Regions from separate parts of the Pseudoalteromonas sp. D15MCD-2 genome, predicted to be linked through region 2. Evidence: predicted binding sites of a transcription regulator. Region 2 holds the regulator's gene; the other holds the start of a gene.
The links. Region 2 encodes LexA, which represses DNA repair genes until DNA is damaged. Its sites were predicted from a motif close to TACTGTATNNNNATACAGTA; they were not measured.

Region 1: AADY36_RS11970 (YebG family protein) is a predicted target of LexA. The motif match lies at 8,187-8,206, and genes of this name have one in related genera.

The regions. Positions count from the first base shown of each region.
Region 1 is NZ_JBCFQE010000001.1:2,608,796-2,620,276, reverse strand. Features, by position in the region: gene AADY36_RS12005 (heme lyase CcmF/NrfE family subunit) at 1-1,565, shown strand, start outside; gene AADY36_RS12000 (DsbE family thiol:disulfide interchange protein) at 1,562-2,131, shown strand; gene AADY36_RS11995 (cytochrome c-type biogenesis protein) at 2,131-2,592, shown strand; gene ccmI (c-type cytochrome biogenesis protein CcmI) at 2,593-3,855, shown strand; gene AADY36_RS11985 (MlaA family lipoprotein) at 3,865-4,596, shown strand; gene AADY36_RS11980 (EAL and HDOD domain-containing protein) at 4,662-5,885, opposite strand; gene putP (sodium/proline symporter PutP) at 6,257-7,768, shown strand; gene AADY36_RS11970 (YebG family protein) at 7,831-8,133, opposite strand; gene AADY36_RS11965 (ComEA family DNA-binding protein) at 8,380-8,673, shown strand; gene AADY36_RS11960 (DUF6170 family protein) at 8,702-9,004, opposite strand; gene dsbB (disulfide bond formation protein DsbB) at 9,004-9,522, opposite strand; gene AADY36_RS11950 (chorismate mutase) at 9,652-10,803, opposite strand; gene AADY36_RS11945 (bifunctional diguanylate cyclase/phosphodiesterase) at 11,138-11,481, shown strand, end outside.
Region 2 is NZ_JBCFQE010000001.1:229,213-240,693, forward strand. Features, by position in the region: gene AADY36_RS00950 (endonuclease) at 1-524, opposite strand, end outside; gene AADY36_RS00955 (VOC family protein) at 641-994, shown strand; gene AADY36_RS00960 (hypothetical protein) at 969-1,694, opposite strand; gene AADY36_RS00965 (hypothetical protein) at 1,853-2,233, shown strand; gene AADY36_RS00970 (PaaI family thioesterase) at 2,241-2,678, opposite strand; gene lexA (transcriptional repressor LexA) at 2,840-3,457, shown strand; gene coxB (cytochrome c oxidase subunit II) at 3,895-5,037, shown strand; gene ctaD (cytochrome c oxidase subunit I) at 5,037-6,632, shown strand; gene AADY36_RS00990 (cytochrome c oxidase assembly protein) at 6,632-7,162, shown strand; gene AADY36_RS00995 (cytochrome c oxidase subunit 3) at 7,200-8,075, shown strand; gene AADY36_RS01000 (DUF2909 domain-containing protein) at 7,975-8,286, opposite strand; gene AADY36_RS01005 (SURF1 family protein) at 8,301-9,050, shown strand; gene AADY36_RS01010 (hypothetical protein) at 9,031-9,525, shown strand; gene AADY36_RS01015 (COX15/CtaA family protein) at 9,546-10,535, shown strand; gene cyoE (heme o synthase) at 10,545-11,453, shown strand; gene AADY36_RS01025 (SCO family protein) at 11,450-11,481, shown strand, end outside.

The sequences.
Region 1 (11,481 bases), 2.4 Mb from region 2:
TTTTAGGTGTTGGCTTTATGCTGTACACCTTATTAATGTCGAGCCCATTTGAGCGCCTATTACCGTATTTCCCAGTTGAAGGTCGCGATTTAAATCCGTTATTGCAAGACCCAGGTATGATTATTCACCCGCCATTGCTCTATATGGGCTATGTGGGTTTATCTGTGTCGTTCTCATTTGCTATTGCAGCGTTACTTACAGGTAAGCTTGATAATACTTGGGCTAAGTGGTCTCGTCCTTGGACTATGACAGCATGGGGCTTTTTAACACTCGGTATTACCATCGGTAGTTGGTGGGCATATTCAGAACTTGGCTGGGGTGGCTGGTGGTTCTGGGATCCAGTTGAAAACGCATCATTAATGCCATGGCTTGTGGCAACCGCATTGCTGCACTCATTATCAACCACCGAAAAGCGTGGTGTATTTAAGTCGTGGACCGTATTACTGGCTATTGCAGCATTCTCGTTAAGCTTACTGGGTACCTTTATTGTTCGCTCGGGTATCATTGTATCTGTGCATGCTTTTGCCTCAGATCCTAACCGCGGTATGTTTATTTTAGCTTTCTTAGCCATTGTAGTTGGTGGTGGTTTATCGCTTTATGCACTGCGTGTTTCGCAGGTGAAAAGTGAAGGCCGTTATAAGTTTGCCTCACGTGAAGTTGCGCTTTGGTTAAATAATATTTTCTTAGTTGTGGCAACGCTGATTGTATTGCTCGGTACATTATTGCCAATGATCCACAAAGAACTTGGCTTAGGCAGTATTTCGATTGGTGAGCCGTTCTTCAATAAGATGTTTGCTATTTTACTGGTACCGTTTGCCATTTTAATGGGTATGGGTCCGCTGTTACGTTGGAAACAAAACAAGTGGTCGATGCTGCAAAACAAGTTTGCGCTATCGGCTGTAGTTAGTATCGTTGCAACGGCAGCGTGGTTATATTCAAGTTACGATGTAATTGCGCCAATTACCTTTATTGCAACTGCGCTAGCGGTATGGATTGTTGTTACTACACTGGTTGATTTATCGGCAAAAGTAACTATTCACAAAACCTTAGGCGAAGGCTTTAAACGTTTAGGGCTAAGCTATTGGGCGATGGTTTTAGGCCACGTTGGTTTAGCGTTCGTGATTGCAGGTGTAACGCTCACCTCTGCTTATTCAGTAGAGCGTGATGTATCAATGAAGCCGGGTGACACTGTGGCTTTAAATGAATACCAGTACCGCTTTGATGGTGTTAAGTCTATCCGCGGCGCAAACTATAGCGGCCATGCTGGTGTTGTCACTGTGCTGAAAAACGATAAACAAGTAACCGTTTTACATGCTGAAAAACGCCGTTATGACATTGGTATGCAGTTTATGACTGAAGCGGCTGTTGATGCAGGCTTTACGCGTGACTTGTATCTAGCGCTAGGTGAGCAATTAAGCCAAGGTGCGTGGTCGTTACGTATTTACCATAAGCCTTATGTTCGTTGGATGTGGCTCGGTGGTATCTTGATTTCACTGGCAGGCTTTTTAGTACTTGGTGATAAACGTTATCGCCAAAAATCGACTAAGCAGGAGGCTTCAGCATGAACCGTAAACTACTCGCACTAGCACCTTTACTGGTTTTCGTTTTACTGTGTGTATTTTTATATCAAGGTTTGTTTGCTAACCCGCGTGAGCTGCAAACAGGGCGTATTGGGCAGGCTATGCCAGCTTTTAACCTGCCAGATTTGATGGATGAGTCAAAGCGTTGGACTGATGCAGATTTAAAAGGTGAAGTTTACTTACTTAATGTGTGGGGCACATGGTGCCCGACCTGTTTAGCTGAGTTAGGCTATTTAACCGAGCTTAGAGAGCAGGGCGTTAAGATTGTTGGCTTATACTACGAGCAAGGCTACGACCCTGACTTTGATGGCCAGTTTGATATTAACGCACTACGCGAAGATGTCACTAGCATGCTTAATCGTGCTGGCGACCCATATCAATTTAATATCTTAGATTTAAAACGCACATTAGCCCTTGATTTAGGTGTGTCTGGCGCACCAGAGACCTTTTTAGTCGATAAACAAGGCACTATTTTGCTGCACCATACCGGCGATATTAATCCGCGTGTGTGGCGAGCCAAATTCGCACCGTTAATGCAGGAGTTACAGTAATGAGACTCGTGATTTTTTTAGCAAGTTTGCTTATCACGTTTAGCGCATTTGCAGAGCAAGACAAGTATCAATTTGATGATAAAGAGCAAGCAGTTCGCTTTAGTGAACTTACCAAAGAGCTGCGTTGCCCTAAATGTCAAAACCAGAACATTGCTGACTCAGACGCCGTTGTAGCCAAAGACTTACGTGACAAAGTGTTAACGCTGGTAAAAGATGGCAAAAGCAAAGATGAAGTCATCGATTATATGATTGACCGTTACGGTTACTTCGTACATTACGATCCACCAGTAACACCAGCAACCTTAGTGTTATGGGTATTGCCAGTATTAATTGTGGTACTTGGCTTTGGCTTTATTGTTTTACGCCAACGTAAGGCATCTGTAAAACAAACATGGACAGAGCAAGACGAGGCACTGCTTGCAAAGTTAATTGAACAAAATCAACGTCAGGAGCAAAGCTAGATGGCATTAATGTGGGCTTCTTTTGTTTTACTCACACTGGTTGCATTGCTATTTGTTGTCGTTCCGTTTTTTAAACGCGAACGTATTCAACGCCTTGATCACAATGCAAACTCGGAGTTAATCCGAATTTATCATCAACGTTTAGACGAGCTTAAAGCTGACTTAGATAACCAGCGTATTGATGCACAAATGTTTGATGAGTCAGTTAACGAGCAAAAGCGTCGTTTACTCAATGAATTGTCTCCGGAAAAAGCGCTAAATAGTAAAGGTAACAACCGTATTTTTGCCCTTACTGGCGCTGGCTTTTTAATTGTTTTAACGGCTATCTTTTACGGTTACACGGGGAGTCAGCAGCAAATTAAAGGCTGGCATGACGCGATGGCAAACCTTAAGTCGTATGGTGAACGTGCCGTAATGCAAGATGGTGAGCCATTAACACCGAATGAGCTGCAAGCATTTGCTTTAGCATTGCGTACTAAGCTTGATCAAAGTGGTGATGATGAAGTGGCGTGGATGCTGCTAGGTCGTGTTGCGATGTCATTAAATGAATTTGATATGGCAATGCAGTCATTTGATAAGGTTCTTAAAATGAACCCAGATAACAAGCAAGTGCTGATCAGCTACTCGCAAGTCCTGCTAATGGAAGGCAGTGATGCGAATATGTCTCGTGCGGCGACTATGTTATCGAGAGTGTTAAAAGCAGAGCCGACCAATATTGATGCTATCTCATTGCTAGCCCTAATTGCTTATGAGCGTAAAGATTGGCTGCAAGCAAAAACTGCGTTTGAAGTACTGCTTGCAAGTATGCAGCAAAACGACCCGCGTTATAGCATGATTGCAGAGCGAATTGCTGAAATTGATGCCCATTTAAATAATGAGCAGCAAGTTACAAATACAAAACTCGCAGAAGCTTCAAACAGTGAAATTAGCATCACGGTTGATTTAGACTCTGCACTTGCAGATTCGCAGCCACAAAACGGCACGTTATTTGTTTTTGCAAAAGCAGCCAGTGGTCCACAAATGCCATTAGCTGTGGTAAAAATGACCGAATATAGCTTTCCGCTAACCGTGACGTTGAGTGATAGCAATGCCATGGTAGAAGGCTTGAACCTATCAAGTGTCGATAAAATTATTTTAACTGCGCGTTTATCAAAAGATGCAACTGTGGTAACTTCTAGCGGCGAGTTGGAAGGCAAGTCGGATGTTTTAGAGCGTGCAAACGTAAAAGAATATTCTTTGCTAATTAATGAGTTAATACCTTAAGGATAGCCGATGTTTAGGCACAGTATATTTTTTATCTTTTTTGTAGTGCTTGCAGGATGCGCACAAATACCTGAAGAAAAAGCGGATGAGCGAGACCCATTACAGTCGTTTAACCGTCCTATGTATGATTTTAATATGGACGTGCTTGACGCTTATATTCTTCGCCCAGCAGCTGTTGGCTACGTTACTGTCACGCCAACACCGGTAAGACGTAGCATTGTTAATTTTACCGATAACATCACCGCACCAACGGATATGGTCAATGCTGGCCTGCAAGGTAAACCTGGTAATATGGGTATTAGCCTAGCGCGCTTTTTAGTGAACTCTACGGTAGGTTTACTCGGTTTTTTTGATGTCGCTTCATCGCTGGGTTTAGAAATCGTCGATGAAGACTTTGGTCAAACCTTAGGGGTTTGGGGGGTTGGTGATGGTGCTTATTTGATGATCCCAGGTATGGGACCAAGTACCGCACGAAACCTAACAGGTGATGTGGTAGATAACTTTGTGTTACCTGAAATCACGTTAACAACACCACAGACTATTTTGGTGTTTGCGCTCAAAGCGGTTGAGGCCCGTGCTTCATTAATGCCACAAGAGAGCCTATTAAATGAGTCGTTAGACCCATATATTTTCGTGAAGGATATTTACTTCCAGCGTCAATTATATGAGCTACATGATGGTAATCCGCCAGTTGAAAAAGAAACGGATGATTTTGACGAAGACTTCTTAGAAAATCTTTAAGATTATTCAAATAAAAATGCCAGCAATTGCTGGCATTTTTTATAGCATTAATAGATTGATATTCATCAGTCTCCAAACACACTCATTTGGTCATTAGACCAACTTAATGCGTCGTGGTAAGCGTCCGGTACTTCTTCTGGCTTAAGGCCCAACTGTTGTTGGATTTCTTTCGCTTTTTCCCAATTTGCTTGCTCATAGAATTTTACAAGGTTTAGATAGGTAGCGAGTAAGCCTTCATCTTTAAGTAGAGCGTCTTTAATTTCGTTGGTCAGCGGTAACTTATTCATAACGCTTGGCATATCTTCATCTAAGATAGCATCCATTAATGACATCATGCCTGTTAAGAAAGCCATACCTGTATCGCGTAACTTACCATGACTAATTGCCAGTAATTCAGCAAACCGTGCTCGGGTTAGCGACAGGCGGATCAGTTCAGCAGGTTTATCTGCAGATACTTGAGCTGCAAATAACAGCGACAAGAAACGTTTAATTTCTTCGCTTCCTAATACGATAAGCGCTTGCTTGATTGTGCTGATTTCGGCACGGCGTTTAAATGCCGCGGAGTTTGAATAGCGTAATAGCTTATAAGATAAGTTAACGTCACGTTCAAACACCTCAGTGATTTTTCTAAGGTTTAAATCAATACTTGATGTTTCGTATAGGAGCTCGGCAAGAGCCATCTCAGAAGGTGGCAAAGTTTTACTTTGTACCATCTCCGGTTTTGAAAAGAAAAAGCCTTGAAAGTAACTAAAACCCATTTCTAGGGCAAGTTGGTATTTCTCGTAAGTTTCGACTTTTTCGGCAAGCAACTTGATGTGCGGGTGAGGTTTTATCGCTTCAATAACCGCTTCAATCGACTCTTTGTCTGTGGTTAAAAAGTCAATTTTGATCATATCGATATACGGATAAAAATGACGCCAGACAGGTTGATGAATGTAATCATCAAGGGCCAGTGTGTAACCACGCTCTTTTAAATCTTTAACCAGAGCAAGTAAACGTTTACCTGGTTGAATAGTTTCAAGAATTTCGACAACGACTTGTTCTTTACCCAGTAATAAAGGGTAGCCTTTTTGGAGTGTCTCTAAAGTGAAATTAATGTAAGCTGGTTTGTTATCCGTTAAATCTTCTAAACCAAAATTGAACTGACTACCTTCAATGAGTCGTGATGTTGCTTCATCGCCATCAATGTCTGGAAACACGTTATCTACGCCATCCCTAAAAAGGAGTTCGTAGCCGACAAGTTTCTTTTCCTTATCTAAAATAGGTTGGCGTGCAGCGTAAAAATACATAGTCCTGGCATGTCCACTTCGGTTAATTCATTTATCCATCAGCAATATATGTCATTGTGCCTGAAATAGCATTAATTAAATGCGAGTATTTGAGGATAAATACTGATTTTATTCTGATCTTAAGACTAGGATAAATTGCAATTGAATTCTATAACTTGAGATTAAATATCATATTTTTGTTATGAAAAGGTTGAAATTGTAAACCCTGTCATTGAACTGCTTGATTGGAGTTGAAGGGGGGAAGCATGTTATAGTCATGGGTGATATCGGTTTTTACCCCAATAATGTCTTAAAATTAAATAACTTGCGAGTCATTATTCGGATTAAAAGCCAACATTAAACAACTTTTGGAGGCTAATTTGGAAACAGGAATGATAATTTCGTTAGCAATGTACTTCATCGTCATGCTGGGGATTGGGCTGTATGCTTATAAGCAATCTACCGACGATGTATCAGGCTATATGCTAGGTGGTCGTAATTTATCACCAAGTGTTGCTGCGCTTTCAGCTGGCGCATCAGACATGAGTGGTTGGCTGCTAATGGGTCTACCGGGTGCAATGTATTTGTTTGGTTTAAGCAAGGTTTGGATTGCCATAGGTTTAGTACTCGGTGCTTGGGCTAACTACTTCCTAGTCGCGCCTCGTTTACGTGTTTACACAGAAAAGGCGAATGACTCAATCACCATTCCAGATTACTTCGCGAACCGCTTTGATGATAATAAAAATATTCTGCGTGTGATCTCTGCGATTGTAATCATTGTTTTCTTCACCTTGTATACCTCGTCAGGTGTTGTTGCAGGCGGCAAGTTGTTCGAAAACTCATTTAATATGAGCTACGAAATGGGTCTGTACATCACAACCGGTGTCGTCGTGTTATATACCTTGTTTGGTGGCTTCTTAGCAGTGAGCCTGACTGACTTTGTACAAGGCTGTATCATGTTTATCTCGTTGCTGGCTGTGCCAATTGCAACGTTTACCATGCTTGATCAGCCAGTTATGGATACACTTGCAAATGCACGCTATGACTTATTATTAAGCTCACCAAAAGAATCAGAAATTCATGCACTTAATATGATGGATTGGTTTGCAGGTGGTTCAACAATAGCGATTATTTCTGCAATGGCATGGGGCCTTGGTTATTTTGGTCAACCACATATTATTGTGCGTTTTATGTCTGTGCGCTCTGTGAAAGATATGCCGACTATGCGCCGTGTGGGTATGTCGTGGATGACGCTTTCAGCTATTGGTGCTGTGCTAACAGGTCTATTTGGTGCTGCTTATATGCTTGAAAACCAAATGCCAATTGATGATAAAGAAACGATTTTCCTAGTGTTGTCTGAGCTTATCTTCCATCCTTTAATTGCTGGCTTCTTATTGGCAGCTATTTTAGCGGCGATTATGAGTACTATTTCATCACAGTTATTAGTTTGTTCAAGCTCACTAACCGAAGATTTTTATAAGATTTACTTAAACCGTAGTGCATCTCAAAAAGAGCTGGTTTTAGTTGGTCGTATTAGTGTTATTTTGGTGGCTCTATTTGCTATTTACTTAGCCTATGACCGCGATAGCTCTATCTTAGATTTAGTGAGTAATGCATGGGCAGGTTTTGGTGCTGCATTTGGTCCACTCGTATTACTGAGCCTTTACTGGAAGCGCATGAACTTACAAGGCGCTATTAGTGGTATGGTTGTTGGTGCTGCAACAGTACTATTTTGGATTTACGCGCCAATTACAATTGATGGCCAAGCATTAAGTGCAATCATTTATGAGATTGTCCCAGGCTTTATTTTATCAACAATTGCTATTGTTGTTGTTAGCCTTACAACTGCTGAGCCGAAAAAAGAAATTACAGACTTATTTGATGAAGTTGAGTCGTCACTGTAGTTTTTGATTAAACACAAAAAAGGGCAACATCTGTTGCCCTTTTTTATGATCTAAATTTGCGTTTAGCTTGCCGCTTTTTCTTTTATATCAGCAACGTTGTCGTCTGACTTTGCTTTTTTAGGCTTAGCTGGGGCGTCTTTTGCACCTTTAAGTACCGCCATAAATTGGTCTTTTTCTTTTGCCATTTCAAGCGCCAGTGACTCAATTTGTTGCTCGCTTAATGGTACATCAACTTTTTCAAGCATTAGTTCTAATGACTCAGCAATGTCGAGCATTTTGTCATACGCATCAGCTTCTTTCTTAGTAGTAAACGTCATGCGCTCGACTCCGTTTCTTTCTACAACATATTTAACAACAACAGCCATGATTTCTCCTGCATTTAAGCGTGGCATTTGCAGCGTAATACCGCTACTTTGATTACTGTTTTTATATACAGTAATGCTTCGGGGCTTACTTTGCAAGTAACTTGAGAAAAATTTTATTCAGCAAATTTGACAATAATAGGGACATTAGCTTTATTTAAATTGTTACCCAAAGTTAAACACAAGCGATGGAGTGAGTGTTGGGTAATAGCTAACTACCTGTCCAAGATGGACATCATGGAGGAAATTATGAAATTACTATCAAGTATTTTACTTGCCACAAGCATTGCGTTACTACCTGCTACATCGGCATTCGCCGTTAAACCAACCGAAGCAACACAAGTTAAAATGCAAAAGCTCAGTATAAACAAAGCTAGCATAGATCAACTTACTCAATTACCGGGTATTGGAGAGTCAAAAGCCAAAGCGATTGTTGAGCACCGTAAAAAGCAAGGTCCGTTTAAGTCGGTAGAGCAATTAAAAGAAGTAAAAGGAATTGGCGATAAGCTATTTGCTAAACTTGAGGGGAAAATTACATTATAAATAGCGGGCTATTCACCTAAACAGGGCGTTATTCGCCCTGTTTAAATTCATTGATAGCTTTGTCTAAATGCGCTAATGCGAACATGTTTTCGATAGGTGTTGTGATGAGTGGGTAACTTAAGCCCGCTAACAATAACCAAGGAATAAGCATCCAGCCTTCAAAGTAGGCCAAGCCTAAAAATAATGGTGCTAAAAAGGCAAGCTTACATACTGATAAAATGATCTTTTTGCTTGGGCTTAAATGAGCCAAAGCAAGGGCAATAATTTGCTGGCGTTGCCTTACTTTAAAGCTTTTTAAAGCAGGGATTTGGCTAGTAAAAAAATAAATCATTATAGCGACTTTTTGCTCACTAATCGGCTAACTAAAACAGCCACAAATACCACTGAAAATGCTGCAAAAATCACTTCCATCCATGCTGGCATACTCATAGAAGCAAACTGCCAATCGATATTTCCGCAATCACCAGTAGCGGCAAAGAAGCTAGGGATCCATTCATGCAAAGGCATAAAACTTGGGAAGTTAGGTTCAAATGCACAGCTAAATGCAAAAGGGTCAGTATTGTTTTGCATTGCAATGTGTTCTTTGGCAATAAAGTAACCCCAAATTGCAGAGACACCCCAAGTGGCAAATGCGACTAAGCGAACAACCATATTTTGTGGGTTAATTGCACCAATCACACCCGCTGCAAGTAAGCCTAAAACAGCAGTACGTTGATATATACACATGATGCATGGCTCAAGGCCCATGTTGTATTGAAAAAATAACGCAGTGATTTCAAATGCGAGTGAAATAACGGCTAATAATAACCAAGGTGTTCTTTTAGTTGCTAATTCTGCTAACCAATTCATGAAAGTTCCAATTTCAAATTGTTTTCAAGATTATGCTTAGACAGGGCAGTAGGTGCAAGTATCTAAGATGAAATTATACGAAAAAGGAGCCGACTGGCTCCTTTTTATTAATCATATCTAGGCTGGCTGTTACACACTAACAGCTTGCAAAGACTCACTTTGATAGCAGCCTAATACACGGGTGTATTGGGTGTGTTCTTTTAGCTCTTCAAGCGCTTGCTTAACATGTAAGTCATCGAGGTTTGCTTCAAGGTCAACATAAAACACCTCTTCCCATGGGTTTCCAGGTACTGGGCGAGATTCCAATTTTACTAGGTTAATTTGATGTTGTTTAAAAATCATCAAGGCATCAGCCAATGAACCCGCTTGTTGTTTGGTCGCCATAATCAAACTGGTTTTTGTTGGAATTTGCTTAGATACTTGTAACGGGTTACGCGCGACGACAATGAAGCGGCTATGGTTTTCGCTTTGGTTTGCAAGGCCTGATTTAACGACTTCTAACCCTACATTTTTACCTGCTTGTGCTGAGCCGATAGCGGCGCTGTTTGTAGTTTCAACCGCTGATTGTAATGCATGGAAGGTTGAGTCACAGGTTTCATGTTGAATATCACCTAAACCCTGAATGAAGCGGCTACATTGAGCAAAAGGCTGTGGGTGAGCAAAGATTTTATTAATGTGAGAAAGCTCAGTACCTGGCATTGCTAATAAACAGTGCTCAACGCTGTGAGTGACCTCACCGACAATTGATACTTGTGCATGTTGTAATAAATCGAACACTTCATTGATACTACCTGAGCTGGTGTTTTCAATTGGCAGTAAGCCGAAATCAGCTTGGCCACTTTCAACTTTGCCAGTGATTTGATCAAAGCTCGAACAGCCCATCTCAATCAGCTTACCTGGGCGACGGCTAAAATATTTATGGCAGGCTAATTGGCTATAAGAGCCTTGACCACCTAAGTAAGCAACACGATGACTTTCGCTCATTGCTTCAGGGTTTAGATTCTTTTGTAGCATTGCTTGTTGATTCAAAACAGAATCTTCAAGAATAGTTTGGAACACATTATTGATGTAGTACGCATCTAGACCTAGCGACTTACCATAATTAATAAGCTTTTCGAGTAATGCTTGTTCGCGGGCTTCATCGCGAATTGGTTTGTTATTGGCAATTTTATATTCAACTACGCTGTGGCTAATACGGCGTCTTTTAGCCAGTAACACCAATAAGTCGGAATCTATTTCATTAATATCGTGTCGTAACGCATTTAATGTATCAATGCTCATGTTGGTTTCCTCATTCCAAAACAGTGCACAAACAAAAAAGCCTCCCAAGTGGGAGGCTTTAGCTATTCGGTGAATTTATCTCGCAAACAGTTAAGCCTCCTCTATCTAAAGAAGCTAAAAAACGAAAAATAAGTGCGAGAGATAATTTGTTTCATTGAACTAATGTAAAAACACTTGTATGTAAAGTCAACTGCCTATCGCAGCTAATTTAGAAAACATCGGTGTTTACTCAGAAAATTCATTTATATTTATAAAAAATTTATAAATATAAAAATGAATCTGGTATATTTGTTTTTGCACAATAAATAATAACAATTATTAATAAGGTAGTCCTGTGGTGTATCGACGACCGCCATCACGTTTTGGTGTAAATTCATTAAGTATGAAATTGTCGCTGCTGATTTCTGCGATTTGTTTGATTGCAGGTATATGTGCTGCGGCTTTGATGCTTAAATCTGAAGAAAAACAGCTTGTGTTTGAAGAGCACGAACTTTTAAAGCACTCTAGTGAACGCTTGAGTCGTCAATTTAACCGCTTGATCAAAACCAAAATCAATATTGCTGAGCAGGCTAATAACGTCGTAAGCAGCCAGCTCCTTCACAACGAATCGCATTTACAAAGTAAACGCAGCGCAGAACTCAAATTTGCCCTCGATGGCAGTATCCGTAGTACCTCAGA
Region 2 (11,481 bases):
TTTCTTGCATAAATGGGTGGCTCAAATACGCGTTGCTTAAAGTCGACTTTTACAGGGCATGCTCCGTAACTTGCACTTGATGTTGACACCATGCCGTAGCGAAAGTTTGAACGGTCAGCATTGATCTCGCCTATAGCAGGTGCAAGGTTATTAATGTCGGCCTCCATTTGACGAAACTTTTTACTGACCTTTTTACAGTTTTTGCGACCGCCATCCTGCCAGCATTGTAATTGATGACCAAACTCCCAGGCAGGCACAATGTGCTCCCACTCTATTCTTTTTGCGCGAGCATTCTCTTTTCCTGAACGGGTGACAGAGTTTCTAGGAATATAACCACACGCATCAGGGTCTGGCACAAGTTTTTTACCTTGGCGCTTGATATCGCAACCACAATATAAGCTTTTACTATTGCTTGGTAGATTCTTAATTAAATGCTTTTTGGCACTGTAAAAGCTCGAAAACTCTTTAGCGGATATAGGAAAAGTGAAAATAAAACAAAGGGCTAAGTATAGAAATAAACGCATATCCATCACATCAGTGAACTACAGGAACAGCTATTCTAGAGCGACTATTCTAAAAAGGAAAAGTTTTTCAACTCAGCTATAGTTGTTAGGCCGTTTTTATTAAAGGAATTACAACCATGTTATTAGGTGCTTTTTCTGTAAGTCTAAATGTAAAAGATATTCGTGCTTCAAAGCAGTTTTATGAAAAGCTAGGTTTCAAAGAGTTTGCTGGGGAGATAGAACAGCATTGGCTAATAATGAAAAACGGTGAACATTTAATTGGTTTGTTTCAAGGTATGTTTGATAAAACCATGCTGACCTTTAATCCTGGGTGGGATCAAAATGCTGAAGCTTTGGATGAATTTGCAACCTTTGAGCAATTAGCTGCACAATTTCAGCAACAAGGATTAGAAATACAAAAGGCCGGTGACGCGAGTTTTATTATCACCGACCCAGATGGCAATCCTATTTTGATTGACCAACACGTGTAGCTGGCTTTTTACGTTTAATTCGAACGTTTTGTAGTAACAAGAGAACTCCTGTAATACAAAATACTACGCTGGTGGCTGAGAAGCTGATGAGTAGTGGATTGTTAAAGTTCTCACGCTCATCATAATCCATAATGTGTAGCATCCAGAAAAAGTCGAAAATGCGCCACAGGGTGCTGCGCACAGTTATAACTTTACCGGTTTGGCTATCTAAATATAAGGTTGTTGTTAACCAATCATCGAAGCTAATTTGCCAAACATTGGCTTTGTGACCGACTTCTCTAGGCCCTTTTGTTAATAACTGCGCTTGCGTTATTTTTGCGTCAATAAGCAGGTGAGCTTGCGCATTTTCAATGATTTGCGCTTTACTCGGTGCAGGCATTTTAGCACCTGTTCTGCCATCAAAAATAAACGTACCGCTAGAGGATGTAACTTCTATAATCGGGGTATTTAAAAAATGGCTATATTTAATACCCTCGATTTGCTCGAATTGCGCTGTTATTTTATCAATTGAAGCAGGGTAGTCCGACAATAAAAATGGACTACTTAAACTGCGATTAGCCAGATGCTTACCATGCACTTTTTCAAGTGGTAATGAGCTCATCACAAGCCCACCTAAAATCCAAAAAAAGATCTGCAAAGCAAGTAAGTAGCCAAGCCATTTATGCCCTTTACGAGCATACTTAAACAGGCGTTTATTCATTATTACCCCGTTATTATTGTTATGTGGGCGCTATTTTAGGTTGTTTAGCTAGATTGCCAATGCGGCATAATGTCGCATTAACTGTATTCTAGATTTGGTATATATACAAAACTGAGTTAAAGTTTCAGTCGATATAAATAGAGGGTAAAAACGAGAGTATGTCGGAAATTCAATTTTTAAATGTAGATCTGGAGCTTGAATCAAAGCACGATATTAGTGCGCTTGTTGCTGATTTGAAGAAAAACGCCATGGTTTTACATTATGACCAAGATGAATACCGCCAACTAGCACGTATTGAAGCAACCGCAGATATCAGCTCTCCTGATAAAGCAATTAACCAGCTTTGCGAGCTTATTGAGTCTTGCTCGCGCAATGCATTAAAACAGTGGTTATCGTGCTCAAAGCGTACATTTGATATAGGCTTTGAATCAGGTAATTCGCCTAAATGCTTTAACCAACCCCTGCATGCCGATACCTTGTTACGTATCTCTGCAATTGGCGCAGGGATTGAAATTACTATTTATCCTGTCGAAAAATAGCCTGAATTTATCGCTCTACAACAGCTGCGGTCATTCTTGATACGCAGCAAAGCTCTCCTGCGGCATTGGTAATTTTAATATCCCAAACAGAAGTTCGCTTACCTAAATGCAGCGGTCTAGCAGTTGCTGTTAACGTTCCTTTGCGTGACGCTTTCATGTGGTTGGCATTAATTTCTTGGCCAACAGCATAAAACTTATTGAAATCAACCACGAAATTGGCTGCATAGCTTGCCACTGTCTCTGCTAATACAACGTTTGCTCCGCCATGGACCATGCCCATAGGGTTATGATGCTCAGGAATAGCAGGCATGGTTGCCATTAAATAATCATCGCCAATTTCAGTTACCTCAATGCCCATAGTTTTCATTAAAGTGCCTTGACCGGTAATCCCTTGTTCAAGCTCTTTGCAAAGCTCTAACGTGATTGGTTGGTGCCAAATACTCATTGTGTTTCCTTAGCCTGCTAATTAAAGCTAATACCTTATGGCATCTTTCGGTGTGGTTCAATGTTAGTTTTGTAGCAATATGATGGGGTTAATTTAAATTTGCGATTTTCAAATAACTGTATATACTCACAGTTAAATGTACTGTATGGAAAACCAGTTGTATGCGCCCATTAACTAAACGCCAATCGCAAATTTTAGAACTAATTAAAGTCTTTATTAAAGATACAGGCATGCCACCTACGCGTGCTGAAATAGCTCAAACATTGGGTTTTAAAAGTGCCAACGCTGCTGAAGAACACCTAAAAGCACTGGCAAAAAAAGGCATGATCAAAATGAAGCCTGGGGCGAGTCGCGGTATTCAGTTAATTGAAGAAGATGAGCCAGAGCAGTTAGGCTTACCTTTAATTGGCCGTGTTGCAGCTGGTGAACCTATTTTGGCTCAAGAGCATGTTGAAAGTCACTGCCAAGTTGATCCTTCATTATTTAAACCTGCTGCCGATTTCTTACTGCGTGTAAATGGTATGAGTATGAAAGACATTGGTATTATGGATGGCGATTTGCTTGCAGTACACAGAACACAAGTTGCTGAAAACGGGCAAGTAGTTGTAGCTCGAGTCGATGAAGATGTAACAGTTAAGCGTCTAGAAAAAGCGGGTCGCAAAGTACTTTTACACGCTGAGAACGAAGAGTTTTCGCCTATTGAGGTTGATCTTGAGCATGAGTCGTTCAACATCGAGGGGTTAGCGGTAGGTGTTATTCGTAACGCTGACTGGATGTAAGCGTTCCCAATTTGGTGCATCAAATTGACTCAATTTGGTGCGCCGCTGAAATTTTACTACTTAATTAGGATTTGTGAATCCTTACTCTTCATTTAAAGCCTTATATGGCGCAGTTTTCCTCTCTTTTTATATTTCGTTCTTACTCCTAAACATTAAATAACGCGCTGATTATAGTTGTTATTTCTGCACCAAAATAAACATTTATTATCATTAAAACTTGCTTATTGGTCATTTTTTAACTAATTGGTTAATACACTGTATTAACACCTAATTAATAAAAAGACACAAAAATGTGCGAGGTGTTAGTCAAGGGGTCGGTATCATAAGTGGGTCAAAATGATACGTAGTCGCTCTGAACAATAAGAAAAACGAATGGGCACCTTGTTGTATCGCCTTTTCGCTTTGCGTCTTGCAATAGCATCTAAAGGAGCCGTCACATGGGTAAACTGCGTTACGCCTTGTGGCTTATATTGTTTGCACTTCCTGAGCTTGCATTGGCAAATAGCCAATACAATATGCGTAAAGGGGTGACCGATATAAGTAATAATGTTTATGAGTTACACATGACGATATTTATTATCTGCTGTGTAATCGGCATCATCGTATTTGCGGTGATGTTTTGGGCTTTAATACACCACCGTAAATCCAAAGGGGCCAAGCCTGCCCAATTTCATGAAAGTACAAAAGTTGAAATACTTTGGACTGCCATTCCATTTGTCATCTTAATCGCCATGGCTGTGCCTGCCACAAAAACCTTAATTGCCATGGAAGATGCTTCTAAAGCCGATATCACCATTAAAGTGACTGGCTCACAATGGAAGTGGCATTACGAGTACATGGGTGAAGACATTGCTTATTACTCGATTCTATCTACTCCTAAAGATCAAATAGACAACCAAGCAGAGAAAACTGAGCATTATTTGCTTGAAGTAGATAAACCGCTAGTACTTCCTATCAATAAAAAAGTTCGCTTTTTAATGACCTCAGACGATGTAATTCATTCATGGTGGGTGCCTGATTTTGCGGTTAAAAAAGATGCAAATCCTGGGTTTATCAATGAAGCGTGGACACGTATTAACGAGCCAGGAGTATACCGTGGTCAATGTGCTGAGTTATGCGGTAAAGATCATGGCTTTATGCCTGTTGTGGTGAAAGCCTTACCTGAAGATGAATTTGCTAATTGGCTTGCAGATGCCAAGCAAGAAAAAGCCAATGCGGCCGCAGCGGATGCTGCTTTGCTTGATCAAACATTACCGAAAGAAGAGCTTATGACCTTGGGTGAGCAAGTCTACATGGCTAGTTGTGCTGCATGCCACCAACCTACCGGTATGGGCCTACCTGGCGTATTTCCAGCACTTAAAGGCAGCCCGATTGTATTAGGTGATGTAAAAGATCACATAGATATCGTGTTACACGGTAAGCCTGGCACAGCAATGCAAGCGTTTGATAAACAGCTTTCAATTAAGCAACTTGCTGCGGTTATTACTTATAAGCGAAACGCGTGGGGTAATGATACCGGCGATGTTATCCAACCGAGTCAAATTCAAGCCGCGATTGATGCAGCAGCGGAGGCGAACTAATGAGTAATGTTATTAACGAGCAAGCAACTGGGCATGCGCATCACGACCATCATCATCCAGCTAAAGGTTTTAAGCGCTGGCTATACACTACCAACCATAAAGACATTGGTAGTTTATACCTGATTTTTTCTCTAACTATGTTTTTAATAGGTGGAGCCATGGCAATGGTGATCCGCGCTGAACTCTTTCAGCCTGGATTACAGCTAGTTGACCCGCACTTTTTTAACCAAATGACTACCGTACATGGTTTGATCATGGTGTTTGGTGCCGTTATGCCCGCATTTACTGGGCTTGCAAACTGGATGGTACCTATGATGATAGGCGCGCCTGATATGGCCTTACCACGTATGAATAACTGGAGCTTTTGGATATTGCCGTTTGCATTTTTAATCCTATTGGCTTCGTTACTTATGCCTGGTGGTGGTCCTGCGTTTGGTTGGACTTTTTACGCACCACTATCAACAACTTACAGTAACGATAACACTGCACTTTTTGTGTTTGCCGTACATATCATGGGTATCAGCTCAATTATGGGGGCGATTAACGTTATCGTGACTATCGTCAACTTAAGAGCGCCAGGTATGACGTGGATGAAGCTGCCGCTATTTGTTTGGACATGGTTAATCACTGCATTTTTGTTAATTGCTGTTATGCCTGTCCTAGCAGGGGCAGTCACTATGGTGTTGACCGATAAATACTTCGCAACCAGCTTTTTTGATGCAGCCGGTGGGGGCGACCCTGTGATGTTCCAGCACATTTTCTGGTTCTTCGGTCACCCCGAAGTGTACATCATGATTTTGCCGGCCTTTGGCATTATATCGACTATCGTACCGACCTTCTCGCGCAAAAAGCTATTTGGCTATGCGTCTATGGTGTATGCAACTTCATCGATTGCGCTGCTAAGTTTTATCGTTTGGGCACACCATATGTTTACCACAGGGATGCCTGTTGCAGGCGAGTTGTTTTTCATGTACGCCACCATGCTTATCTCGGTACCAACGGGCGTTAAAGTGTTTAACTGGGTGGCCACCATGTGGCGCGGTTCGATTAGCTTCGAAATTCCGATGATGTTTGCCATCGCCTTTATTGTGTTATTCACCTTAGGTGGTTTCTCTGGCTTGATGCTTGCGATTACACCGGCAGATTTTCAGTATCACGATACCTATTTTGTGGTGGCTCACTTCCATTATGTGCTTGTGACAGGGGCTGTGTTCTCAATTATGGCGGGAGCCTATTATTGGCTACCGAAATGGACCGGCAACATGTACAACGAAACGCTGGCGAAATGGCATTTTTGGTTATCGCTAATCAGTGTCAACGTGTTGTTCTTCCCTATGCACTTTGTTGGCCTTGCTGGTATGCCGCGTCGTATTCCTGACTATGCTCTGCAATTCGCTGACTTTAACGCCATTATCAGTATTGGTGGTTTTGCATTTGGCTTATCGCAACTGTTGTTTGTATTGGTGGTATTTAAATGTGCTCGAGGTGGCGAAAAGGCACCTGCCAAAGTATGGGATGGAGCTGAAGGTTTAGAGTGGGAAGTCGATTCTCCAGCGCCTTATCACACCTTTGAAACACCGCCGGAGATTAAGTAATGAACCATGCACCTTTGCTAAAAAAACTGCTGATTACATGCTTGCTCATGTTCGCATTTGCTTTTGCAATGGTGCCGCTTTACGACGTGTTTTGCGACGTTACAGGGTTGAATGGTAAGCCATCATTAGAAAAAGCGAGCGCGAGTGAATCAATAAATACACAGCGCCAAGTTGATGTCAGCTTTACCACTCACGCCCAAAGCGGCGCGCCATTTAAGGTGCAGTCTGAGCAATACAGCGTGGCGGTACAACCTGGTGCCATGCGTGAAGTTAAATTCTCAGCAAAGAACACCAGTAATGAAGACAAAGTCATGCAAGCAATTCCATCAGTATCACCGGGTAAAGCGGCAAAGTACTTACATAAAATCGCCTGTTTTTGCTTTGATCAGCAGCCAATGAAAGCCGGTGAAGAAATGGAATTTACCTTGTTGTTTTATGTTGATACTGAGTTACCCGACGATGTTGAGGAACTGACGTTGTCGTATACCGTGTTTGATATTAGCGGGCATGTTGTGGCTAAAAACGATTAAAAGCCGCCAAGCTAATTGCTAATTGGGAGCAAACAAAATGAATCAAAATTATGAAAAATACTATGTTCCAGCCGAGAGTCCTTGGCCAATAGTTGGTGCCATCGCGATGTTTTTAATTGCTGTTGGTGCTGGCTTAACTGTGATGCAAGTAAGTGGTGAGGGTAGTAGTGGCCAGTATGTCTTGTATCTAGGCATTGCCATATTAATTTATATGGTTTTTAGCTGGTTTAGAAACGTTATTGAAGAGTCTCATAAAGGACTTTACTCAGCACAAATGGACCGCTCATTCAGACAAGGTATGAGCTGGTTCATATTCTCTGAGGTTATGTTCTTTATGGCGTTTTTTGGCGCTCTTTTTTACGCACGTATGATTTCGGTGCCTTGGCTCGGTGGCGCTGGTAATAACGCTATGACCAATGAAGTGCTCTGGCCAACCTTTGAAGCAGTATGGCCGCTATTATCTACGCCAGCGGGCGAGACCACACAGGCTATGGGCTGGCAAGGTCTACCATTGATCAACACGCTTATTCTGCTTACCTCATCGGTCACAATTCACTTTGCTCATGTTGCGATAGAAAACAATAAGCGCGGCGCTCTAAAGGTATTTTTATCTTTAACCGTGCTATTAGGTGTGATTTTCCTTGGCTTACAAGTTTACGAGTATATGCATGCTTACCAAGACTTAGGTTTGACCTTAGATGCGGGCGTTTATGGGAATACCTTCTTCTTGTTAACTGGCTTTCACGGTATGCACGTGACATTAGGCACCATTATTTTATTTGTGGTGCTACTTAGAATTTTTAAAGGCCACTTCACGAGTGAAAAGCACTTTGCCTTTCAAGCTGCTGCTTGGTATTGGCACTTTGTTGATGTGGTGTGGTTGTGTTTATTTGTATTTGTGTACGTGCTGTAGCTTTGTGAAGCGGCGACGGGTTGGTGTGAATAAAGCCTAATTTCATTGCGGCAATGATGAGCACCAGCACAATACCTGAAAACAGCACTCGACGACCTAAGTAATGCGACATGGGTTTCGAGTGCTCTTTTGCTGACATCATCACAAACAGCGCTCTAAATAGGTTGAACAGAATATAAAGTAATAACAAAACAATAATGATTTTAATCATATTAGGTATTCCAAATGCAGTTAATTTTATGGCGTAAACAAAAGCTTAGCTCAATTATCGCAATTTGCGTTGTGATACTTGCAGTGCTTATTTGTATACGACTAAGCGTTTGGCAATACCAGCGAGGCGAGCAAAAACAGCAGCAACTAAGTCAGTTAGCCGTTTCGAAAGAGCAAGGCGTTTTGAGCTGGCAAGAACTGCAAAATTTACCTAGTGAGCTGAATAAAACGGGCCTGCAAGTCAAGGTCACTGGCGAGGTAAATAAACAACATTACTGGCTGCTTGATAATCAAATTTATCAGGGGCAAGTGGGCTATGACTTACTAGTAGCGATGACAATTGCAGATGAAAGCGTGCCTTTAATCGTTAACTTTGGTTGGCTAAAAGCTCCAACAAACCGTAGCCAGTTGCCAACCGTTGTGTGGCCAGAATCAACAAGCTTTACGGCTACTGTGCAATTGAAACAAGGCAACTTACAAGGCTTCACACTTGCCGATGAGATTGGTGCAGAGCAAGGCTGGCCTAAGCGTATTCAAGGCATCGACTTAGCAATTTTTAGTGCTCAATTAGCAAAGCCCTTACAAGGCTTTATTGGTTATCGCAATGAAGCAGATGGTATTGCAACCCCGCATTACCAGAGTGTCGTGATGGGGCCAGATAAACATTACGCCTATGCCGTGCAGTGGTTATTAATCGGCTTAGCGTGTGTTGTTATTGCTTATTTTGCGATGAGAAGGAGAGGTTATGAAAATAAACCCGCTTAGTTTATTCGTTTTATGCTGTTTTGTGCCGCTGGCACTTGCTTATGCAGCATTAAAGCTTGAGTGGTTACCGAGTGGTTCGAGTAATCATGGTGAGCTTTTAAGCGAAGAAGTTAAATTAGCTGATTGGCAACAAGGCGATCCTAAACAATGGACAATTGCGCTTAATTATCCAAAAGAGTGCAGTGAAGTTTGTGCAAACCAATTAGCCAGTCTAGATAACCTATATGTCGCTTTAGGTAAAAATCAGCAAAAAGTGGATGTGGCGGTACTGACAAATCAACAGCAGGTATCGGCAAGTTGGCGTCAATTAGCAGTAAGTCCTGCGCTCAAAGCGGGAGACTTATACTTGGTTGATCACATGGGCTTAGTGGTTTTGCATTACCCCTACACGGCTGAGCCAGAACAAAACAGACTGATTCAAAAAGGCTTACTTAAAGACTTAAAGAAACTACTTAACTATGCGCGTTCAAGTTAAACCTCATTAAGGGGATAAAGATGTATAAAAATTATAAATATTTAGTCTTAATTACGGTTTTCTTCTCTATCTTAGTTGTTGGGCTTGGTGCTTATACACGGCTGAGTGATGCTGGGCTTGGCTGTCCTGACTGGCCTGGGTGCTATGGATTTTTAACTGTGCCAAAACATGAAACTGCTCTGTTACATGTTGAACAAAACTACCCTGATATGATGTTTGAAGCAGCAAAAGCATGGAAAGAAATGATCCATCGCTATTTTGCCGGTGCCCTTGGTTTACTTATTTTAGCCTTGTTTGTTTTTGCCTGGTTAAAACGCCAATATCCAAATACGCCGGTTAAACTGCCATTAGCACTATTATTATTGGTGGTATTCCAAGCCGTATTGGGTATGTGGACTGTCACTATGAACCTACAGCCTTTGGTTGTTATGGGGCATTTGCTCGGCGGTTTTAGTATCTTGTCGTTGCTGTTTTTATTGTATCTACGTTTAAAGACCGACCCTGTTGCTAGCAGTGATAGCGGCGCAAAGCCATATTACCGGTTAGCGCTGGTGGGCTTGGTGGTGCTAATACTGCAAATTGCATTGGGTGGCTGGCTTGCAGCAAATTACGCCGCTCCGCATTGTAATGGCTTACCGCTGTGTAGCTACGGACAACCGTTTTCTTTGAAGAGTGTGTTTCAGCTACCGCTTGAGCACAGCACCTATGAATATGGTGTGTTATCGCAGCAGGCGCGTATGTCTATTCATCTGCTACACCGTATTTGGGCGCTGGTTACTTGTGTGGTGTTAGCGCTGATCATGTGGCGCATATACTCACGCTGTTACTCTCGAAAAATTAAGCACTGCACAGTCACTGTATTAATCGCTTTGTTGTGCCAAATCTGTTTAGGCCTAGCTGTTGTGCACTGGCACTTCCCATTAAGTGTAGCGCTTGCGCACAACCTAATGGCCGCATTGTTACTGCTTAGCATGGTAAGACTATGCTTCCACTTAAAAATAAGAACCTAGGAGGCTGTGATGGCATTATTACTAAGCTCAGAAAAATCATTATTTATTCAAAGCTCAGAGTTACTTAAAGATTACTTAGCTATCAGTAAATTTAAAGTAGTTGCCATGCTTGTACTAACTGCTTGGGTTGGTTTGGCATTGGCTCCCGATGTTGGGCGAGGGGTATTTGTGCAGCTTGCAAGTTTGCTAGGTATTGGCTTGCTGTCGGCTGCTGCTGCCGTGATCAATCATGTTGTTGATAGTGAAATCGACAGCAAAATGGCACGTACGCGTCATCGTCCTGTGGCAAAAGGTCGGCTCAGTAAACAACATGCTTTGAGCTTTGCTGCAACTATAGGAATACTAGGTTTTGTTATGCTTATGGTATGGGCGAATACGCTCACCGCCATTCTTACTTTGTTTGCGCTTGTCGGCTATGCCTTTATTTACACCTCATTTTTAAAGCGTGCCACACCGCAAAATATTGTTATTGGTGGTTTGGCAGGTGCTATGCCGCCGTTGCTGGGGTGGGTATCTGAAACAGGCCATATGGCTGCAGCTCCTTGGCTGTTAGTGATGATTATATTTACTTGGACTCCCCCGCATTTTTGGGCCTTGGCGATTGCACGTAAAAGTGATTACGAGCGGGCAAAAATTCCTATGTTGCCTGTTACTCACGGTATCGAATTTTGTAAAACTTGCGTTGTTGGCTACAGCATTTTGCTTGCTTTGGTATGTGTGCTGCCTTATTTAATTGGCATGTCAGGGCTAATTTACTTATTAGGTGCAAGCGTTTTAAACGCGATATTCATTTATAAAGCGTTAAAACTAAAAATTGCCCCAAAAGAGGATACAGCAATGGACTTATTTCGTTTTTCAATCGTGCATTTAATGCTACTCTTTATCGCCTTATTCATTGATAAATGGTTAGTTTTATGACGCGAATCGTCGCTTTTTTATGTTTCAG